One region of the Bacillus cereus group sp. BfR-BA-01383 genome, then DNA from elsewhere that is predicted to be linked to it. Evidence: riboswitches for the same ligand, from Rfam matches in the RefSeq annotation. Region 1 holds a riboswitch; the other holds the start of a gene.

Region 1 (4,441 bases):
TTCGTGCTTTAATGCCTCTTGGACTATCTCTTGGTATTCCACCAGCATTACTAATTGCAATGTTCCCTGCAGTAAATGGATACTTCTTCATTCCAAACTATGGAACAATTGTTGCTGCCATTAACTTTGATCGCACTGGTACAACAGGCATCGGTAAATATGTTCTAAATCATAGCTTTATGATTCCAGGCCTGATCGCAACCTTTACTTCTATCGGAATTGGAATGCTCTTAATTTCAATTATGTTTTAAATAAAAGCACAAACCTATATTTTAAAAAGGTTTGTGCTTTCTTAATCAAACGTTTGTTTAAATACTTTTGGCAGTCCATTCTTTCATGCAGCATTTGAAATACTACATGGCCCTTTTCTACAAACTTTTATTTACTTCTCCAGCTAATTTCCTTGTACTTTCAAACGCAGATTCCGCTAAACTAATTGCCGAAATAACTGAAACACCATCCGCACCTGCTTCTATAACGGAAGCAGTATTTTCAACCGTAATCCCACCAATACCAACAATCGGCACTGTAATTCCTTGTTCTCTAAAATGAGCTAATCCTTTTGTCCCTTGCACAGTTTTCGTATCTTTTTTTGTACTCGTTGGGAAAATAGGGCCAACTCCTAAATAATCAGCTCCGTTTTCAATTGCCCAGCGTGCTTCTTCAATTGTATGTGTAGATACACCGATAATTTTATCACCCATTTTTTCGCGAACAGAAGTAATCCCCTCATCATCTTGTCCAACATGTACACCATCTGCATCTAATTCGATGGCTAGTTCAACATCATCATTTACAATAAACGGTACACCATACTCCTTACAAAGTGCTTGCACCCCTTTTGCAAACTGTAGACGTTTCTCTCCCGTTAAAGCTCCTTCTCCCTTTTCACGAAATTGAAAAAGTGTTACTCCGCCGTCTAACGCTTCTTTCAATACGGCTAAAGGATCCTTCATGCAGTTATTACTTCCCATAATAAAATACACTTGCAATAGCTTTGACATTTTATCTATTTCAATGCGTGCCATTTCATTCACTCCCTCTTACTCTAACTCCTCAATCTTTCCATACTTCTCAATATCATCTGAAGTTGTATTCGCTAATTGATTTAAAAATTCAATTTGGAAACTACCAGGTCCTTTTTCTACTGTTTTAGCCGCTGCTAGTTCCGCTGCTACTCCATAAAATGTTAATGCTGCTACGGCTGCCTTTACATAATCTTTTTCTACCGCTGTAAAAGCTCCTATTACAGAAGTTAGTAAACAACCTGTTCCAGTAACTTTCGTTAAAATAGGATGGCCGTTTCGAATAAGAACAGTTTTCTCTCCATCTGTAACAACATCTTCTTTTCCAGTAATCACCGCAACTGTATTCAATTCGTCTGCTGCCTGTTTTGCAATACTTACAACATTGCCATTTCCAGTACCAGCATCTACGCCTTTAATTTCCCATCTCTCATTAATCACGTTAGCTATTTCAGCTGCATTTCCGCGAATAATAGCTAAATCTATTTCAGCTGGAATATGTCTTGCAACTTCTGTTCGATAAGAGGTCGCTCCTGCGCCAACTGGATCAAATAGTACCGGTACATCATTCGTATTAGCCGACTTACCAGCAAGTAACATCGCCTCTACCTCTTCAGGACGAAGCGTTCCCATATTTAAAACAAGAGCTCCAGCAATGCTAGCCATTTCTGCTACTTCTTCTTTTGCATACGCCATTACAGGTGATGCTCCTAATGCTAACAGACCATTCGCTGTAAAATTTGTGACAACAACATTTGTAATATTATGAACGAGCGGATTAGATTCTCTCACCAAATCCACTACTTTACTAATTTCTTTCATATTCATCCTTTTCATCTCCTAACTATACTGATGGGAGATACACAAAAAGGCACTTTGCGTACGCAAAGTGCCTGAACATGTGCTGTTACACTCTCCCTACGCTGGCATTATCCAACAGGTTCAAATGGTCAATGACGGGTTAGCCATACTCTCAGTTTGCATCCACAAACTCCCATGTGTTTATTATTCATCTACTTCAGAGTCTACTCTTATTCTAATAAAATAACAAGTTCTTTCCTTTTCCATATAAAAAGAGTGATAAGAAATTCATCCTATCACTCTTTTACATTATTATTTTAAACCTTGTGATACTTCTTTAACCATTTCTGATACAGACTCAAGTCCGCCACCAGATAGGTACCAGTAGTTTGCATCAAGATAAATGACATTACCATTTTTCGCCTTTATATACCGAAAATGAATTTCATTATGAACGTGTCCATCTCAAAATATGACATGTATATCAATCTTTTATTTGTATTTGTAAATCCCACTACTTCATTTCATCAAAAATCATTCAAACTTTGAGCGCGACTGAATCTCAAGAAGATGTGTGCTATATTTAACGTATGGAATTTTGAAAGGATGTTTTTAATATGGTAAAAAGCGTTGTAATCGCTGAAAAACCTTCCGTTGCACGAGATATTGCTCGCGTACTGAAGTGTGATAAAAAAGGAAATGGCTATCTTGAAGGTAGTAAATACATTGTAACTTGGGCTTTAGGTCATCTCGTTACATTAGCAGACCCAGAAAGCTATGATGTGAAATATAAAAAGTGGAATTTAGAAGATTTACCAATGCTACCTGAATGTTTGAAACTAACAGTTATTAAACAAACTGGTAAACAGTTTAATGCTGTGAAAAGTCAGCTACTTAGAAAAGATGTCAATGAAATTATTGTGGCGACAGATGCTGGGCGTGAAGGAGAATTGGTCGCTCGTTGGATTATTGATAAAGTTCGAACTAATAAACCGATCAAACGTCTATGGATTTCATCTGTTACTGATAAAGCAATTAAAGATGGTTTTGCAAATTTAAAACCAGGTAAAGCATATGACAATTTATATGCTTCGGCAGTTGCGCGTTCAGAAGCTGACTGGTATATCGGTCTTAATGCGACTCGAGCTTTAACAACTCGCTTTAACGCCCAATTAAATTGTGGTCGTGTACAAATGTATCCCGTCAATAGTTAGGGCGAAATTAATATTTCTAGTATTTATATGACTTGTATGATTTCCTCCCAAATTTACATGGTTATAATGATAATTTTAAGTAGTAAAAACCTCGATTTGATTGTAAAACACCTTCCCCTTTTTTATTAACAGAGCATTCCCACCACTTTGAAATTGATTTAAAGAAGTTTGTAATTAAGTGTATAGATATTACTTTGTCTTATTTCCCAGATATTAGTTTGGAATAAAGTTTAATCAGAAATGTTTTACAAACCCTTATTTGATAAGAAATAAAAGGAATCCATTTTGAAAAAAGATTGATCAAAACGGAATCCCACTTTATGAAGCATTATACAATTTTTATAAAAAAGTTTGATCGAAATTTTAAGAAATAAATTCCGAATTATTATTAATCCGATCGATAATACCAATAATCCCCTTAGCATCCCCCATATTGTGTTTGAACAAAGAAGTGATACTTCCTAGTGCTCTAAATGGATCTTGCTGTAACACTTGTTTATCTAAAGTTCCATTTTTCGCAACATAATCCACAATTAATTCAACGAATTTTGCTTGTTGAATATTCAGGCGTTCTTCAGATAGAAACTCCGAGAATTCTTTCAATGCAACACTTCGATCTACCCCAACAATATTACGAACAAGTCTTGTAATTGGCGTATCACCAAAATCCTTTTCATATTGTTCTTTTGAACCTAACTCATGCCATAGAATTGCTTCTAATGTTTCTACATCTTGTTTTGTTAACTCTTTATTATGGCGCAATTTATAAATAGCGGTTTGATCCTGATGCTCTTTTAGATAATGCTCTACTTTCTGCCGATAACTTTGTAAATCGTTCACATCTAATATGGATCCATTTTCAGTCTGTTCAATTATTTCATCTTTGAAATCCGTATAATAAATTTTTTGTTTCTCACGCTCAATGAATTTGATCAAATCACGTAATGCTTCACGTACACTTTCCAAATCTTGTAAAGAGGCTTCTTGCCAAAACGTTTCATCTTTCACTTTTTGTATAACAGCTTTTTTCTCTACTACTTGTGGAATGGAGCCTAACTTCGATAAAGCTTCTGCTGTATGCATAACTCTGGTAATTGGTTTTGTCGCATTATTCGAACTCAGTTTTGCCAGTTCAATTGTGTACATCAATAAGTCAAATCGTTTAGCCAACTCATCATCATCGTAAGGAATAACTAGAGGAGACACATGTTCTTTAATTTCATTTGTTTGAATGACTGATAAAGAATTCCAATTTTCTTTTTCTCTATATTTATGAACATATTGAATATGTTGACGCACTCGGAAATTTTCATCACTTAATGTATTCACATCTATTACCAGTTTATTAATAGTATCTCGACGAAATTCAGTGTATGGTGTCACTTGATACTCGATATCTTG
Region 2 (4,441 bases), on a different contig from region 1:
CCTCTCACAACCGTCGTCACATTATTCCTCTTATACTATTGGGTACACTTATTCTTCGCCTTATAAAAAATAGAAGCCCCTTTTGCTACCGTCTTAGCAAAAGGGGCTTCTTCTATAATTAAGTTAGGTACTACAATGTGATCAATCAAGTAAAGAGGTGTAACGTGTTATTGGTATAAATGACTACCAGTGTCTTTAAATTCTTTCGCTTTCGCTTTCATACCTTTTTCAATTGCTTCTGTCGTTTCTAAATCATTTTCTTTCGCATATTCACGAATATCATGTGAAATTCTCATACTACAAAACTTCGGTCCACACATCGAACAGAAATGAGCTGTTTTCGCTCCTTCTGCTGGCAACGTTTCATCGTGATACTCCATCGCGCGCTCAGGATCTAAAGATAAATTAAATTGATCGCGCCAACGGAATTCAAAGCGTGCTTTTGAAAGTGCATCATCACGCTGATGGGCCGTTTTATGCCCTTTCGCAAGATCAGCTGCGTGCGCAGCGATTTTGTACGTAATAACACCTTCGCGAACATCATCTTTATTCGGTAAACCTAAATGTTCTTTCGGCGTTACATAACAAAGCATCGCCGTTCCAAACCATCCGATCATCGCAGCCCCAATCGCTGATGTAATATGGTCATATCCTGGTGCAATATCTGTCGTTAACGGCCCAAGTGTGTAGAACGGCGCGCCCTGACAAATATCAAGTTCTTTCTCCATATTTTCTTTAATTAAATGCATCGGTACATGCCCAGGTCCTTCAATCATAACTTGCACATCATGTTTCCAAGCAATTTTCGTTAATTCACCAAGTGTCTCAAGCTCTGAAAACTGCGCTTCATCATTTGCATCTGCAATGGAACCTGGACGTAATCCATCTCCAAGAGAGAACGAAACATCGTACTGCTTCATAATTTCACAAATCTCTTCAAAATGAGTATATAGGAAGTTTTCTTTATGATGGAATAAACACCATTGTGCCATAATTGAACCACCACGAGAAACGATACCTGTCGTACGCTTTGCAGTAATTGGAATGTAACGAAGTAATACACCAGCGTGAATCGTAAAGTAATCCACGCCTTGCTCCGCTTGCTCAATTAACGTGTCACGATACACTTCCCACGTTAAATCCTCTGCTATTCCATTTACCTTTTCAAGCGCTTGATAAATCGGCACTGTTCCAACTGGTACCGGAGCATTACGAATAATCCACTCACGCGTCGTATGAATATTTTTACCTGTAGATAAATCCATAATCGTATCTGCACCCCAGCGAGTCGCCCACGTCATCTTCTCTACTTCTTCTGCAATAGAAGAAGAGACAGCTGAGTTTCCGATATTCGCATTTACCTTCACATGGAAATTACGCCCGATAATCATCGGTTCTGCTTCCGGATGGTTAATATTCGCTGGCAAAATTGCACGACCTTCTGCAATCTCCTTACGAACAAACTCAGGCTCTACTCCTTCACGAATCGCAACATATTCCATCTCAGACGTAATAATACCATTACGCGCATAATGCATTTGCGTTACATTGGCACCTTGCTTCGCTCTAAGCGGCTGGCGATCCATTTGCGGGAAAACAGGTGTATGTTTCGAAGCCACTTTCACACCATCATCCTCTGGTTTCACTTCGCGCCCTTCGTATGCCTCTACATCCTCGCGCTCCATGATCCAAGAATGACGCGGCGTTGGAATCCCCTTTTCCAACTCCACTTTATACGCAGGATCTGTATAAGGACCGCTCGTATCATACACACGAATCGGCTTGTTTGGAACACCATTTGTATCGCTTTGTTCAATCTCACGCATCGGCACTTTCATACCCGCGCGTGGTCCATCCACATACACTTTCTTACTTCCTGGTAAACTCGACTTCAATTCAATTTGCTCAGCTGAAACAGATTGTTTCATCACCTTTGTTACCCCCCTGTTCGTGACAAGGACGAGATATGGCCAGCGCATGCCAAAATAAAAAGAGCCAGGTCCATAAAAAAATAAGGACCTGGCTCATAAAAGGCATCATTATGTAAAGCCGTTAACTTCCCTACGCTGGTACGAGCCAGATCAGGTCCAAAGGGTTAAGAAGTTCACGCGCTTCTCTCTCAGCCTACGCATACGTTAGGCACCCCTAGTTTATCACTGATTTAATTTTCAATACTTTCCCATCATACACGATAATCTGAAAAATGCAAAGGTTATTTCTTTTGTTGTTTACGGAATCATCCAAGTTAAATAATAAGCCTGTACATATGTCATAATCCCCACAATAATTACGAAGAATAAACTATGCTTCACTGTAAAGCGGAACAGATCTGATTCTTTCCCAGCAAGACCAACCGCCGCACAAGCGATTGCAATCGATTGCGGAGAAATCATTTTACCTGTTACACCGCCCGTTGTATTTGCTGCAACGAGAAGCACTTCAGATACACCGACTTGCTGCGCTGTAATTGCTTGTAAATTTGAGAATAGTGCGTTCGCTGACGTATCTGATCCTGTTAAGAATACGCCAATCCAACCTAGGAACGGTGAGAAGAACGGGAATAATCCGCCAGTTCCTGCTAGTGCTAATGCTAATGTAGAAGATAAACCAGAATAGTTTGCGATAAACGCAAATCCTAACACAAATCCGATTGATAGAATTGGCATCTTAAGTTCGTTTAACGTTTCTTTAAATGTGACTACTGCATCTTTCGCACTCATTTTCAAAATAAAGATAGAAATGATACAAGCAATTAAAATTGCTGTTCCCGTTGCTGATAATACGTCAAACTTCAAAATTGCCTCGTAAGGCGTCGGTTGATTTACAATCGGCTCTGCTTTCATTACTAAATTGTGTAAACCTGGGACTTCAAACTTAAATACAAGACTCTCTAATGCGCCGCCTGGAGCGAATAATGCTTTAAAGAAACTTTGGCTCCAAATGACTACCATCACAGTTAAAATAATAAACGGAGACCACGCTTTTACTACTTTTCCTACTGTTAGTTTCGGCATAGATGTTGATGTCGTTGTCGTTGCCGCGGCTACTTCACTATCCGCTTGTTTAGATTGATAAATCTCTTTCGGCTGCCAAACTTTTAAGAATAGCGACAAACTTACTAAACTTACAAGCGCTGACGTAATATCAGGAAGTTCTGGTCCTAAAAATGTCGCTGTAATGAACTGTGTAATTGCAAATGAGCTACCTGCTACAAATAACGCAGGCCATGTTTGTCTTACTCCTTTAAATCCATCCATTAAAAATACGATAAAGAACGGAACAAATAATGATAAGAATGGCAATTGATGTCCAGCCATTTGTCCAATTTTATGCGGATCAATACCTGTTACTTGTCCAGCAACCGTAATTGGAATGCCCATCGCTCCGAACGCTACCGGTGCAGTATTTGCGATTAAACAAAGACCTGCTGCATATAAAGGATTTAAGCCAAGACCTGCAAGAAGCGCTGCCGTGATTGCTACTGGTGCACCAAACCCTGCTGCCCCTTCCAAAAATGCGCCAAATGAAAAACCGATTAAAATAACGAGTAAACGATGATCGTTCGTAATTGATAATACTGACGCACGAATCACATCGAATTGACCTGTTCTCACAGAAATTTTATATAAAAATACCGACATAATGATAATCCAAGCAATTGGCCATAATCCGTATAAAAAACCGTATCCGGTCGCTGCCATTGCCATTGTGAATGGCATTTTATACGCGAATAACGCCACCAAAATTGTAAGTACAACTGTAATAAATCCTGCCACATACCCCTTCATGCGGAATACTGCTAAAGCTAAGAAAAAAAAGATGATTGGAATAAGTGCGACTGCTGCCGAAATCCAAATGTTACCGAACGGATCGTAAACTTGTGTCCATGTGTTCATTGTTCTCTCCCCCTAAAGAATCCCCTTTTAAATAGATATAACCTTATCAATAGACTATCAGGTCATCATACCTTTAAGTCTAAAAATAAAAACGCTCCGGAAAACGTTTTCAATAACTTCTTTTATACTTTATCATAACAATTTTTATTTAAAAAGATTTTTTTGAAAATTTCATTATTTAATGTAGAAATCTTACAAAAACGTCACGTTCTTGTAATGTTCATCGATAGGAAGCTTGCCAACATTATTGCATAATGAATGTATAACAACGGAAATTATTCATGAGGTGATACATATGAACGGAAACAAAATATTAGCTGCTTTATCATACTTTAGTGTACTATTCGCACCTATCTTATTCCCTATTATCGTATGGATTGTGGGCGATTCTGAAACAAAACCACATGCAAAACGTGCTCTATGGACACATATCATTCCAAGCATCGCTTCATTTATTGGATTAGTTATTCTAGGAATTATGGGCATCGGATCTGATCAACCAGACGTAACACTTGGAATTGGAGCAATCATCGTCTTATGTATTT

What was found. Region 1 has a riboswitch for thiamine pyrophosphate ahead of thiM (hydroxyethylthiazole kinase). Riboswitches for the same ligand answer to the same signal wherever they lie in the genome.
Positions count from the first base shown of each region.
Region 2: another riboswitch for thiamine pyrophosphate. It lies ahead of thiC (phosphomethylpyrimidine synthase ThiC); the one in region 1 lies ahead of thiM (hydroxyethylthiazole kinase).

Region 1 covers NZ_JAKUFP010000017.1:16,227-20,667, forward strand. Annotated here, with positions in the region: gene MR065_RS16360 (anaerobic C4-dicarboxylate transporter family protein) at 1-251, shown strand, start outside; gene thiE (thiamine phosphate synthase) at 369-1,028, opposite strand; gene thiM (hydroxyethylthiazole kinase) at 1,044-1,853, opposite strand; TPP riboswitch at 1,924-2,033, opposite strand; partial or broken gene MR065_RS16375 (ABC transporter) at 2,139-2,249, opposite strand; partial or broken gene topB (DNA topoisomerase III) at 2,444-3,019, shown strand; gene MR065_RS16385 (DEAD/DEAH box helicase family protein) at 3,404-4,441, opposite strand, start outside.
Region 2 covers NZ_JAKUFP010000036.1:24,240-28,680, reverse strand. Annotated here, with positions in the region: gene MR065_RS22825 (arsenic transporter) at 1-66, shown strand, start outside; gene thiC (phosphomethylpyrimidine synthase ThiC) at 168-1,928, opposite strand; TPP riboswitch at 2,042-2,157, opposite strand; gene lldP (L-lactate permease) at 2,229-3,896, opposite strand; gene MR065_RS22810 (magnetosome magnetite crystal formation protein family) at 4,192-4,441, shown strand, end outside.